3 regions of the Planococcus rifietoensis genome follow, and region 1 is predicted to be linked to each of the others. Evidence: predicted binding sites of a transcription regulator. Region 1 holds the regulator's gene; each other region holds the start of a gene.

Region 1 (4,222 bases):
CTGTCGAGATCCAAATGGTTGGTCGGTTCATCGAGCAGCAGGACATTGGCTTTTTGCATCATGAGCTTGGCGAGTGCCACACGGGCTTTTTCACCGCCGGATAAAGTCGACACTGGCTTCAAGACATCGTCTCCAGTGAATAAGAAGCGTCCGAGGATGCCCCGGATGTCTTTTTCATTTACATGCGGGTAGTCGTCCCATAATTCGTTGAGGACGAGCTTATTGCCTTTTAAGTTTGCCTGTTCCTGGTCGTAATAGCCGAATTGGATGCCGGTGCCGTAATGGATATCACCTGCAAGTGCCGGCAATTCTTTCATGATGGTCTTGAGCAGCGTCGATTTACCGACACCGTTCGGCCCGACAAGTGCGAGGCTGTCGGTGCGGTAGAGTTTCAACGTGATGTTATTCGACACCGGCCGGTCGCCATAGCCGACAGACAAGGCTTGGACGTTCAAGACGTCATTGCCGCTTTGCTTTTGGATGTCGAAACCGAAGCGCGCTGATTTTTCGTCGCCTTCTGGAGCTTCCATCCAGTCGGTCTTCTCGAGCACACGGCGCCTGCTTTGCGCCATTTTCGTCGTCGAAGCACGGACCAGGTTGCGGGCGACATAGTCTTCGAGTTTGGCTTTTTCGCTTTGTTCTTTCTCGTAATGTTTGCGGTCGAGTTCATATTGTTTCGCTTTTTCACTTAAATAACGGCTGTAGTTGCCGGTGTATTTACGGACCTTCTTGCGCGACACTTCGTAGACGAGCGTGACGACTTGGTCGAGGAAATAACGGTCATGCGAGACGATGAGCAAAGCGCCCGGGTAATTCTTCAAATAGTTTTCGAGCCAGCTCAAGGTTTCGATGTCCAAATGGTTGGTCGGCTCATCGAGGATCAAGAGCTGAGGCTTTGCGAGCAGGAGCTTCGCCAGCATGAGGCGGGTTTTCTGGCCGCCTGACAGGGAAGTGATTTTCTTTTCATAGTCTTCCGCGTAGAACTTCATACCATGCAGGACCGCGCGCGTATCGGCTTCGAACTGATACCCGCCGGCATCTTTGAAATGGGTTTGGAGGAGATCATACTCTTGCATGACTTTGGCATTGCGTTCGGCATCGTTGTAGACATCAGGATCGGCCATCGCCGCTTCAAGGTGACGCAGTTTCGCTTCCTGGTCCCGGAAATGGGCGAAGATTTTCATCATTTCCTGCCATACTGTGGCGTCGGAATTCAAGTCGGTTTGCTGTTCCAAATAGCCGATCGTTAAATCTTTCGGCATGATCAAATCGCCGCTGTCGTAAGACATTTCACCGGCAATGATTTTCAATAATGTGGATTTTCCGGCACCGTTGCGGCCGACAAGTGCGACCCGGTCACGATGCTGGACTTCTAGTTTGGCGCCTGAGATGATTTCCTCGGCACCGAATGATTTATGGATTTGATTGACTTGCAATACGATCATTTAGGGTCACCTCTATTCTTCTTAAGTGTAGCTGATGGGCGTGCGCTTCGCAATTACGCAAGCCTTTACATATCAAGGCCTGTCATGTAAGATTGATACGATTTGACAACAGTTCAGAAGGAAGCGATCCCATGCTTGACGAATCCCATAAAATACCGCAAGCGACAACGAAGCGGCTGCCCTTGTATTACCGGTTTCTCCAGAATTTTGCCAATGCTGGACAAAAGCGCATTTCCTCGCAGGAGTTGAGCGAAGCGATGAAAATCGATTCGGCGACCATTCGCCGCGATTTTTCCCATCTTGGCGCACTCGGCAAAAAAGGCTATGGCTACGATGTACAGGAGCTCTTGGCATTTTTCCGCAAGACGCTTGACCAGGACGAAGCGACAAATGTCGCCTTGATCGGTGTCGGAAGCCTCGGCAGCGCGTTTCTAAAATACAATTTTCATCGCAATCACAACACGAAAATCATCCTCGCCTTTGATACGAACAGCCCCCATGAAGGCAAGAAGATCAGCGGCATCGACACGTACCATCCTGATTTGATTGAAGAGAAAATCAAGCAGTACGGTGTGGAAGTGGTCATTTTGACGGTGCCATCGCGGTCGGCACAGGAAGTCACCGACCGGCTCGCGCAGACGGACATTAAAGGCATACTCAATTTCACGCCGGTGCGCATTTCCGTACCTGAACATATCCGTGTGCAGACGATCGATTTGTCGGTTGAACTGCAAACTTTGATCTACCAGATCAAGCATGATTAACATAAAACCTTCACATTTGAACGGCCTTTGGAAATAGCCAACGGGCCGCGTTTCATGTACACTAGAAGCATACTACAGGAGGTGTCTGATATGGCTCCAGGTCCACTAAGTTTAATCATCATCGGGATTGTCGCGTTGCTGATTTTCGGCCCGAAAAAATTGCCGGAACTAGGCAAAGCATTCGGTTCTTCCCTACGCGAATTCAAAAACGCCACAAAAGGGTTGGCAGATGACGACGAAGATGATAAAAAAGTCGAAGCAACAAAGAAAAACGATCTAGACAAGAAAGACGAGCACAAGTAACACGATAGGATGTTTGTCCGATGAACCAACAAAATGAAATGACGGTAGTTGAACATATAGGTGAACTCAGAAAACGGCTGGCCTTGATAGTCGTTTTCTTTCTGTTCGCGCTCATTGCGGGATTCTTTCTCGCCGAGCCGCTGATCCGCTATTTGCAATTTAGCGAAGAGGCGCGGAATTTGACGCTGAACGCTTTTAAAATTACCGATCCGATTAAGATATATATGCAGGTCATGATGATTTTGGCATTGATTATCACGTCGCCATTGATCATGTACCAATTTTGGGCGTTCATCAGCCCCGGACTCTCTGACAGGGAGCGAAAAGTGACGCTTGGGTATATCCCGTTTTCCTTGTCGCTGTTTATCGGCGGGATTGCGTTTTCCTATTTGGTGCTGTTTCCGTATGTTATCGGGTTCATGCTCAATATTTCGGAGAACCTGGATATTCAGGAGACGATCGGGATCAATGAGTATTTCCAGTTTTTGTTCCAAATTACTTTGCCGTTCGGCTTTATCTTCCAGCTGCCGGTGTTGATGCTGTTTTTGACGCGTCTCGGTATTTTGACGCCGATGATGATGACGAAGTACCGGAAGTATGCGTATTTGGCGCTGGTGACGATTGCTGCGTTCATTACACCGCCGGATATTATTTCCCATATGATCGTGACATTGCCGCTGATCTTGTTGTATGAATTCAGTGTGGTCATTGCGCGCATCGGATATCGCAAGTTCCTGCGGGCAGAACAGCAGCAGGCAATTGAAGAACAGACAGAAGACCTTCCGCCGAAATGATGGCGGGAGGTTTTTTGTTTGGAATGAAATGTATAAACAGTTTGAGTGGGGAAAGTTTTGGTAATAGGAGACTGCGCTCCAGGGGCACGCTTGGGGCCCGCAGGATGCGGGTCATGCAGTTGAAGCGACAGGACGTCGCGTTTTCAACTGCCCGGGGATAGGGCGGGTGGTGAGCCGATGTGACAAAGAAACCCCTGCGACATACCTACAAGCAGATATGTCGCAAATGAATAAGCTCAGCTTCTCTTCACTTATTCATTCGCTCAGTCCCACAGGCGTCAGCCCCTTTTGCTCCGTCGATAGTTTTAGAGTGAAACGGACATTTTGTCACGCTCTCAATAGTATATGTGTAGATAGTCTCGGCCTTTGCAAAATGTATCGGCTGGTGGAATTAATATTCAACCAATAGGCAGACTTGCTTCATTTATTTTAATAACGCTCTTAACAATTAAGTTACTTCTCAGCCAGTTGGTGCCACCTTCAATACTATGGTATCTTCTTATTCTTCTCTTATAGAGATTAAAAACCGCCGTCCCATTAAAGGAGCGGCGATTAGTTGTTATTGCAGATTTTCCATTTGTTTGATGAAGGTTTCGATCTTGTCCATATTGAGCTGGATGAGCATGACGTAGCCGTTTAGCAGGATGTGCGCGATGATCGGGGTGATGATGCGCTTAGTCCGCTGATAAAGGGCTGCCAGGATCAATCCGGTCGTGAAGTAGAGCAGGAGATGCGTGAACTCGAGATGGACGAGTGCGAAGACGAGTGCCGAGATGGCCGTGGCGATCCAGAAGTTCATCGTTTGGTTCAAGGAGCCGAAGACGACCCGGCGGAAGACGAGTTCTTCGAGGATCGGGCCGAACAGGACGACCGCGATGATCGCGTACGGCACGACTTCAGCGATTCGAACGAGTGT
Region 2 (4,222 bases), 880 kb from region 1:
CTTATACACTCCCGTAAATAGAAGAGTGGAAGGAGGCGATCGTGAATAACAAAACTCATATATTCTTAGTCATTGTCCTAGCGCTCAACACGCTAAGATACGGCACTTATCTAATGGAAGGCGACACACACCTCTATTACATCATTATGTTTTTGGTCAATCTAATAGCTGTGTTATTTGTCATTATCTCTAGATGGAACAGAAAAAAATCGGAAACCGATAGTTCCATGAGTGAGAGCCGGTGAACAATTTGAATAAACCCATCACTATAGCAATCGCTGGTGTTTCAGGGGGCGGTAAAACTGCGCTCACCACTCATTTGGCCACACATACAAATAACGCCAAAGCGCTGTTCTTTGATGATTACGACTTGGACGGGCCGGATGATGTATTGGAATGGATCAATCGCGGCGCCAATTCGCATGAGTGGAACCTCGAGCCGTTTGTTGCGGATTTCATGGAATTGCTGAAGCAACCGTTGGAATACATATTTTTAGACTATCCGTTTGCGTATCAACATACGCAAATGAAAGAATTTATTGATCTGGCTGTCTTCATTGAGACACCGCTCGATCTTGCCTTGGCCAGGCGGGTTAGTAGAGACTTTCAAAATAGTTCCGGAGAAGAAATAGTGGCACAAGTGAATCATTATGCAAGTCACGGAAGGCGCGCTTATCTCAACATGATTGAAACTATTCAGCCGGATTCTGATTTACTTGTAGATGGAACTTTAACTATTGAGAGCCTTGCCGATCACATCATGGAGAAAGGTGGCGAGTACCATAGAGGCCGTACCTAAACTATCGATTAGAAAGATGAATGAAGAAGATTTTTCGATAATGGCTAAGTGGCTTAGCACAAGAGAAGTACTGGAATTTTACGGAGATGTGAATTCACCCTTCACGATACAACAAGTGAAACAGAAATACGGGCCAAGAATCCAAGGGCAAGTAGCTGTCCATCCATATATTGCGGAGCGAAACGGCATACCTTTTGGTTTTATGCAGCATTATCAATTGGCTAAAGAAGTGCAAGTCGACTATGGTTACCCACTTGTGTTAAATGTACAGGGTATCGATCAATTCATCGGAAATCCTGCACTCTTCAATCAGGGAATCGGAACATTGATGGTCAAGTCTTTCCTGGATTATCTTATGGACTTGCCCACAGACACCGTAGTTTTAGACCCCGAGGTTTCCAATCCAAGAGCGATTCGTTGTTATGAAAAATGCGGATTTGTGAAAGTGAGAAAGATAAATGGCGGAAAGAAATGGTTGATGGAATTTAGCAACTCACAGTAAATGCTTTTAGTTAGAAGAATAGCAGTGAATTGAGAATTATTTGACAGATTAGAGCAATTTTTTGTGAACAAAAAGTCAAAATTTACAACAACACAAAAGCAGTTAAATGCAGTTCCCGCCGTTCGGGGGTTAAGGGCAATTGTCGTGTGAAAGTAAGCGTATTCTTATTCCGGATCCACATAAAACAGCCGAGCGGATGTATTCATTCAACAGCCCGAAAGGCGTATAATCCTCCTTGCATAAAATACCGTATTTAAAAAGGAGAAGTAGGATGAATACTCAAAAACAAGGAGAAGTGAACTGGAAGTTGCTCTTGATTTGTGTCGCTATCGGTGCGGCTATCTGGTTCATTCCCGCACCTTCTGGATTGGAAACGGATGCCTGGCATTTGTTCAGTATCTTTGTGGCTACGATTGTGGCATTGGTGATCAAACCGATACCGATGGGAAGCACGGCGATTCTCGCGCTGACAATTATTGCGCTAACCCAAATTCTTACCTTGGAACAATCGTTAAGCGGATTTCAAAACACGACCATTTGGTTGATTGTCATCGCTTTTTTCATTTCACGCGGATTTATCAAAACCGGTTTGGGGACACGTGTTTCTTACCTGTTTGTCCGGCTGTTCGGCAAGAAAACGCTCGGCTTGTCGTATTCGATGCTGCTGAGTGATTTGATTTTGGCACCAGCCATGCCATCGAATACCGCGCGAGCTGGCGGTATCATATTCCCGATCATTCGCTCGCTTTCAGAAACATACGAATCGAGAGTCGGAGACGGCACGGAGCGGCGCATCGGGGCATTTTTGGTCAAAGTCTCGTTCCAAGGAGATATGATTACTTCGGCGATGTTCGTCACGGCCATGGCCGCGAACCCGCTCGCTGTTCAGATTACTCAGGAAATTACCGGGGAAACAATCACCTGGGGCGGTTGGGCGCTCGCCGCATTAGTGCCTGGCTTGATCAGTTTGGCGCTCATTCCTTTTGTGATTTACAAATTGTACCCGCCGGAATTAAAGGAAACACCGGAAGCCTCTGCCATTGCGGTAGAGAAATTGAAGGAAATGGGGCCGATGAAAAAAGAAGAACGCTATATGATCGGCGTCTTCGTCCTGCTGTTATCACTCTGGATTTTTGGCGGAAACTTCGGCATCAGCGCGACGACCAGTGCGTTCGTCGGGCTTTGTGTGCTGCTGCTCAGCGGGGTGTTGACCTGGTCGGATATCAAAAAAGAACAAGGTGCTTGGGATACGCTCGTCTGGTTCTCTGTGCTTGTCATGATGGCGACGTATTTGAACGAATTGGGCATGATTCCTTGGTTTAGCGATTTGATGGGGAATGCTGTTGGACAACTGTCGTGGATGATGACCTTGGTTATTTTGGCGATCGTCTATTTTTACTCTCATTACTTCTTTGCCAGCAACACGGCTCACGTCAGCGCGATGTATGCGGCGTTCTTGTCGGTCATCGTCGCTTCAGGCGCACCACCGCTATTGTCAGCACTGATTCTCGCGTTCTTCTCGAACTTGTTCAGCTGCTTGACGCATTACGGCGCAGGTCCGGCTCCGGTCTTTTTCGGAAGCGGCTATGTCAGCCAACAGAAATGGTGGAGCCTTGGGTTCATCATTTCCCTGATCCACATTGTGGTCTGGTTTGGCGCAGGCGGCCTATGGTGGAAAGCGCTTGGCCTTTGGTAATAAAGAATAAATTTCTCAAACTTTTTTCTCTGACAATAAACAATGACTTTGGAGGATAGCGATGGAGCACAAAATGAAACTTTACGAAGAACCTTTCCGGGCAATCCAGTCCGGAAAGAAAACGGTGGAAATCAGGCTTCATGATCCAAAGAGAAGAAAATTAAAAGAGAACGACACGATAGAATTCACGAAACTGCCCAGCGAAGACGAAAAACTACTAGTGAAAATCACAAAGTTATGCACATATCCGACGTTTCGAGAAATGTTCGAAGACATTCCCGCTGAGAAATTCGGAATTGTGGATAACAATATTGAAAAACGCGTTGAATCCATCCACACCCTCTATTCACCAGCGCGTGAACAAGAATGGGGCAGCTTGGCAATCGAAATCGAGCTGCTTTTCCCCTGAAACGGTGGATAAACTGTTGAAGGAGCTGTAAAAATGACAAAAAGCATAATTATGTTTTCCACAGGCTTACTAATGTTTATGGCTGGTATGTATATATCCACATACTTATCCACTTTTGCGGTGGCTGTTGGTACTGCGCTTGCTGTAGCAGGTGGGTGGTTTATGGGGAGCAGCTCCTTTTTCTTACTAAAACCTACGAAGAAATCAAATTAGGATGTTCAATTTAATTAGAGGTGAGTTATGCACATATTGAAAAATATTATTTTGAGCTTCCTTGGTTTGTTTTTGCTGACGGGTGGATTCGGGGTTTTGCTGCTGTATTTGGATGTAGGGCAAAGCTTGATTGCCTGGCTTGGTGTAAGTGTCTTCGTAATCGCGGGCATTGTGTTGGCGATTGTCTGGATTGCAAAAGCGGGGGATAGCAAGAAAAAAATAACGAATGCTGTCTTTCTGATAGCTTCTTCTATTTTGTTCTGGATTTTTACGCTCTTTTTATTCGCCACAAACTTTCTGCTCTATGATGTCGAATACGACATGACAGAAGCAACGGAGCTGACGCCTGAAGAGAAGGTAACTTATTACCGCCGAATGATCACAGGAGAGGACGATTCCATTGATTTAGCTACACTGGATTCAAAAGAAATCAATGGAATCACATTCTATTTTGCGCCGGGAAGCGAGCCATTAGAAGAAATGGAACTATTGGTAGGCCTTGTAGAAACCAATCGTCCACAACTGCAGCATGAGCTGGGCGGTGAAACCGACGCCCCAGTGTCTTTCGTTCTCTATGGAGAGAATCTCGACATGCCGATTCGG
Region 3 (4,222 bases), 1.3 Mb from region 1:
GGCCTTTGAAATTACGCGTGAGCTTCCACTTCAAGAAATCGATGTGGAAACGCCGGTGCAAGTTGCCAAATCAAACGTCTTGGCCGGAAAGAAATTGGGCATCGTGCCGATTTTGCGTGCAGGAATTGGAATGGTTGATGGCGTCTTGAAATTGATTCCAGCGGCAAAGGTCGGCCATATCGGGTTGTACCGCGACCCAGAAACTTTGCAGCCAGTGGAATATTATTTTAAAATGCCTTCAGATGTCTCTGAACGGGAATTGATCGTCGTTGATCCGATGCTCGCGACAGGCGGTTCCGCGATTGAAGCGGTCAACTCGCTGAAAAAGCGCGGCGCGACAAAAATCAAGTTCATGTGCATCATCGCAGCTCCAGAAGGTGTGGAAGCTTTGCAAAAAGCACATCCGGATGTCGATATCTATATCGCAGCACTCGATGAAAAGCTCAACGAGAAAGGCTATATCGTGCCTGGCCTCGGCGATGCCGGAGATCGCTTGTTCGGAACAAAATAAGAAAGCGGGTTGATCAGAAGTGACGAAAAAATGGAAAGTGATGACGATTTTCGGCACACGTCCGGAAGCGATTAAAATGGCGCCTCTTGTACTGGAATTGCAGAAGCACCCAGAAACGATCGAACCGCTTGTGACTGTGACCGCACAGCATCGCCAAATGCTTGACCAAGTGCTCGAAACATTCGGCATCACCCCCGATTTTGATTTGAACATCATGAAAGACCGCCAAACCTTGAGTGATGTCACGGTGCGGGCTATGCAAGGCTTGGATGATGTGATGAAAGAAGCGAAACCGGATATCGTGCTGGTCCATGGAGATACGACGACAACATTCGCGGCAAGTTTGGCCGCTTTGTACAATCAAATCTCAATCGGGCATGTAGAAGCCGGGCTTCGGACCCACAATAAGTACTCTCCTTTCCCGGAAGAGATGAACCGCCAATTAACAGGTGTCATGGCGGACATCCATTTTGCGCCGACCGAGAAGTCTGCACAGAATCTGCGCGATGAGAATAAAAAAGAAGAAACCATCTATATTACGGGCAACACGGCAATCGATGCCTTGCAAACGACAGTGCGTGATAATTACCATCACCCGGTGCTTGATAAAATCGGCAGCGACCGCATGATCTTATTGACAGCGCATCGCCGTGAAAACCTCGGCGAGCCGATGCGCAATATGTTCCGTGCGATCAAACGCTTGACCGAAGAGCATGAAGATATCCAAGTGGTCTATCCGGTCCACATGAATCCGGCTGTCCGTGAAGTGGCAGATGAAGTGCTTGGGCGCGACCCGCGCATCCATTTGATCGAGCCGCTCGAAGTATTGGATTTCCATAACTTCGCAGCCCAGTCTTATTTCATCCTGACTGATTCGGGCGGGGTGCAGGAAGAAGCGCCATCTCTCGGTAAGCCTGTTTTGGTGTTGCGCGATACAACGGAACGGCCGGAAGGCATCGATGCCGGCACGTTGAAACTTGCCGGAACAGACGAAGAAACGATCTACCGCCTAGGCAAGGAATTGCTGACGGATGCGGCTGCCTATGAAGCGATGTCGCAAGCATCGAATCCATATGGCGACGGAAAAGCATCTCAGCGGATCGTGGCAGCTTTGCACAAGTATTTCGGCGAGTTGTAGGAGAAGGGGATTAGAGGGCTCGCAGGGTTTGGTTAGCTAAGCGTTGCGACAGGACGTCGCGCACTTAGCTTGGTTTCCATTTGGCTGCCTTCGCTTTTCTTGGTGTCTAGCGTCAGCGGTCTGGCTCTCGGGTCGTAAGCTAACTCCCCTGTGCGGCTGAAAAGCGCCGCTTCGGGAATTCGGCTTACGCCTGTCGAGCCAAAACGACCGCCTCCACTTTTCTTGGTGTCTAGCTTCGGCAGCCAGACCCTCGAGGTCACAAGCCACTTTGCTTATGCGGCAAAAGGCGCCGCGTCAGCAAAGCGTCTTGTGCTTGTCGGGTCTAAACGGCTGCCTCCGCTTTTCTTGTAACAAATTTGTCAATCATATGTCGGTGGGTTTTTGCTTGTGAAGTTTTTCACTACATGCAATTGACATGATTTTACCCCTATTGTATGCTTACAAAGGGTCTGCATGAGAGGGTTTTCATACATAATGGATGTGCTATTGAAAGCCAGATGCGACTGCTCTTTTTATGGGCGTGAATGTCAAATCATTATGAATTTCGAGGGGTTTATCATGCACCCGAAAAAAAGTCCCTTACAAGCAATGGCGATTTATTCCGTCATTCTCTCACAACTTGTCGGGTCCGTACTAATCGGAGTCTTTACAGGGATGTGGCTTGATGAGCAATTCGGAACCGCCCCGCTCTTTTTGATCATCTGCTTGCTCGTCGGCCTGAGTGCCGGGGTTTGGGCGATGCTTCAGACCGTCCGAAAATTCGAATCAGGAGACATGTAAAAAATGGATGGACTTCAAGAGATCTATAAAAGATTGAAGAGGCTGATGTATTTCATCCTCGCCGTGTTCGTTTTAGGGTGGGGAGTCACTCCTTATCCAGAAGTGTTCGCTGGCCTAATCGTCGGATCTCTGTTCGGCATTTATAATATGTGGATCCTGGTCCGGAGAATGGAAAAATTCGACCGGGCGGTGGCAGAAGGCTCAAAAGTCCGTTCTCTCGGAACGGCATTACGGTTTGCATCAGGTGTAGCCGTTGTGGCGATCGCTATTTTGTTCGCTGAGCACATACACTTGGTCAGTGCGGTAATCGGGTTGATGATCCCTTATGGTCTCCTTTTAGTGGAGCGGATCGTTTATCACATGAAACACCATTAAAGAAAGTGGAAAGAGAGGTGAATTTATCGTGGATCATGGCGCTCCAATGCTCGAGGTGTTCGGAATCTGGTTCAACCTATCGAACGTTATGATGCTGCTTGTAGCCGCTCTTATTGTTTTCCTGATCGCGTTCTTCGCTACCCGCAACTTGAAGCTGAAGCCAACAGGCATGCAGAACTTCATGGAATGGGTAATGGACTTTGTTAAAGGAATCATTAAAAGCAATATGGACTGGCGGGATGGCGGACGATTCCATGTTCTTGGAATTACGCTGATCATGTTCATCTTCGTTTCGAACATGCTCGGGCTCCCATTTGCTGTTGTCGTCAACGGAGACCTTTGGTGGAAATCACCAACAGCGGATCCAGTCGTGACAATGACATTGGCTGCAACAATCATCATCTTGAGCCATTATTATGGTATTAAGCTGAAAGGCTTGAAAGGCTACAGTTCAGATTTCCTGAAACCGATGCCGTTCTTGTTCCCGCTTAAAATCATTGAAGAATTCGCAAATACGCTGACACTCGGTCTGCGTCTTTACGGTAACATCTACGCTGGTGAGATCTTGCTTACTTTGTTGGCAGGGCTTGCTTCAGCAAGTATCTTCGGATTCGTCGGTGCAATCTTGCCGATGATGGCATGGCAAGGATTCTCGATCTTTATCGGGGCTATCCAAGCGTTCATTTTCGTTATGTTAACGATGGTTTATTTATCGCATAAAGTCAGCGAAGACCATTGAGTATAAACTGCCTTCGGGCAAAACAAAAAAAACAATTATCCTGAGGAGGACATTTTAAAATGGGTTTATTAGCAGCAGCAATTGCAGTAGGATTAGCAGCACTAGGTGCAGGTATCGGTAACGGACTTATCGTTTCAAAAACAGTTGAAGGTATCGCTCGCCAGCCAGAAGCACGTGGCGTTCTTCAAACAACAATGTTTATCGGTGTAGCTTTGGTTGAGGCATTGCCGATCATCGCAGTAGTTATCGCGTTCATCGTAATGAACCGTTAATAAAGAAAAGCGGAAACGGCCGTTCAGCTCCGACCGGCATAAGACAGACCAGCGCAGTGGCGAGAGCCGCGTAGCTGGGCTGTCTTATGACCCGAGGAGTTGGCCGTTGAAGTCTAGACATCGCGAAAAGCGGAAGAACTAGACAAAGCAATTTATTACTGAAAAGCTAAATGGCGAGAATGCTCCGGCATGTTTTTCGCCATTTATGCTTGTATGATGCATTTTGGATTTCGACAGCACATCTAACGATTTTAAGTAGTATATATAATAGAAGAAAAAGTATTTTAGGCTCTTGAAGGGAGTGAAACAATCGTGTTTTTTGATCACCTCGTACTCGGTGCAACCGGGGAGTTTTTGAATATTGGAGACATCATCGCAACATTGGTCATCTTTTTGCTCCTAATGGC

The links. Region 1 encodes Rex, which represses fermentation and respiration genes when NADH is low (regulators of the CRP and FNR family bind a similar motif). Its sites were predicted from a motif close to TTGTGAAATATTTCACAA; they were not measured.
Region 2: a site for Rex is predicted at 1,331-1,348, ahead of AUC31_RS14205 (anion permease). Genes of this name have one in related genera too.
Region 3: a site for Rex is predicted at 2,035-2,052, ahead of AUC31_RS12010 (AtpZ/AtpI family protein). Genes of this name have one in related genera too.

Annotation. Positions count from the first base shown of each region.
Region 1 covers NZ_CP013659.2:239,752-243,973, forward strand. The annotation lists gene AUC31_RS01240 (ABC-F family ATP-binding cassette domain-containing protein) at 1-1,445, opposite strand, end outside; gene AUC31_RS01245 (redox-sensing transcriptional repressor Rex) at 1,577-2,209, shown strand; gene AUC31_RS01250 (twin-arginine translocase TatA/TatE family subunit) at 2,300-2,512, shown strand; gene tatC (twin-arginine translocase subunit TatC) at 2,533-3,306, shown strand; gene AUC31_RS01260 (CPBP family intramembrane glutamic endopeptidase) at 3,866-4,222, opposite strand, start outside.
Region 2 covers NZ_CP013659.2:2,867,041-2,871,262, reverse strand. The annotation lists gene AUC31_RS14215 (nucleoside/nucleotide kinase family protein) at 242-799, shown strand; gene AUC31_RS14210 (GNAT family N-acetyltransferase) at 840-1,301, shown strand; gene AUC31_RS14205 (anion permease) at 1,573-2,997, shown strand; gene AUC31_RS14200 (ASCH domain-containing protein) at 3,059-3,406, shown strand; gene AUC31_RS14190 (hypothetical protein) at 3,647-4,222, shown strand, end outside.
Region 3 covers NZ_CP013659.2:2,421,282-2,425,503, reverse strand. The annotation lists gene upp (uracil phosphoribosyltransferase) at 1-511, shown strand, start outside; gene wecB (non-hydrolyzing UDP-N-acetylglucosamine 2-epimerase) at 531-1,649, shown strand; gene AUC31_RS12010 (AtpZ/AtpI family protein) at 2,208-2,429, shown strand; gene AUC31_RS12005 (ATP synthase subunit I) at 2,433-2,804, shown strand; gene atpB (F0F1 ATP synthase subunit A) at 2,833-3,543, shown strand; gene atpE (F0F1 ATP synthase subunit C) at 3,603-3,815, shown strand; gene atpF (F0F1 ATP synthase subunit B) at 4,128-4,222, shown strand, end outside.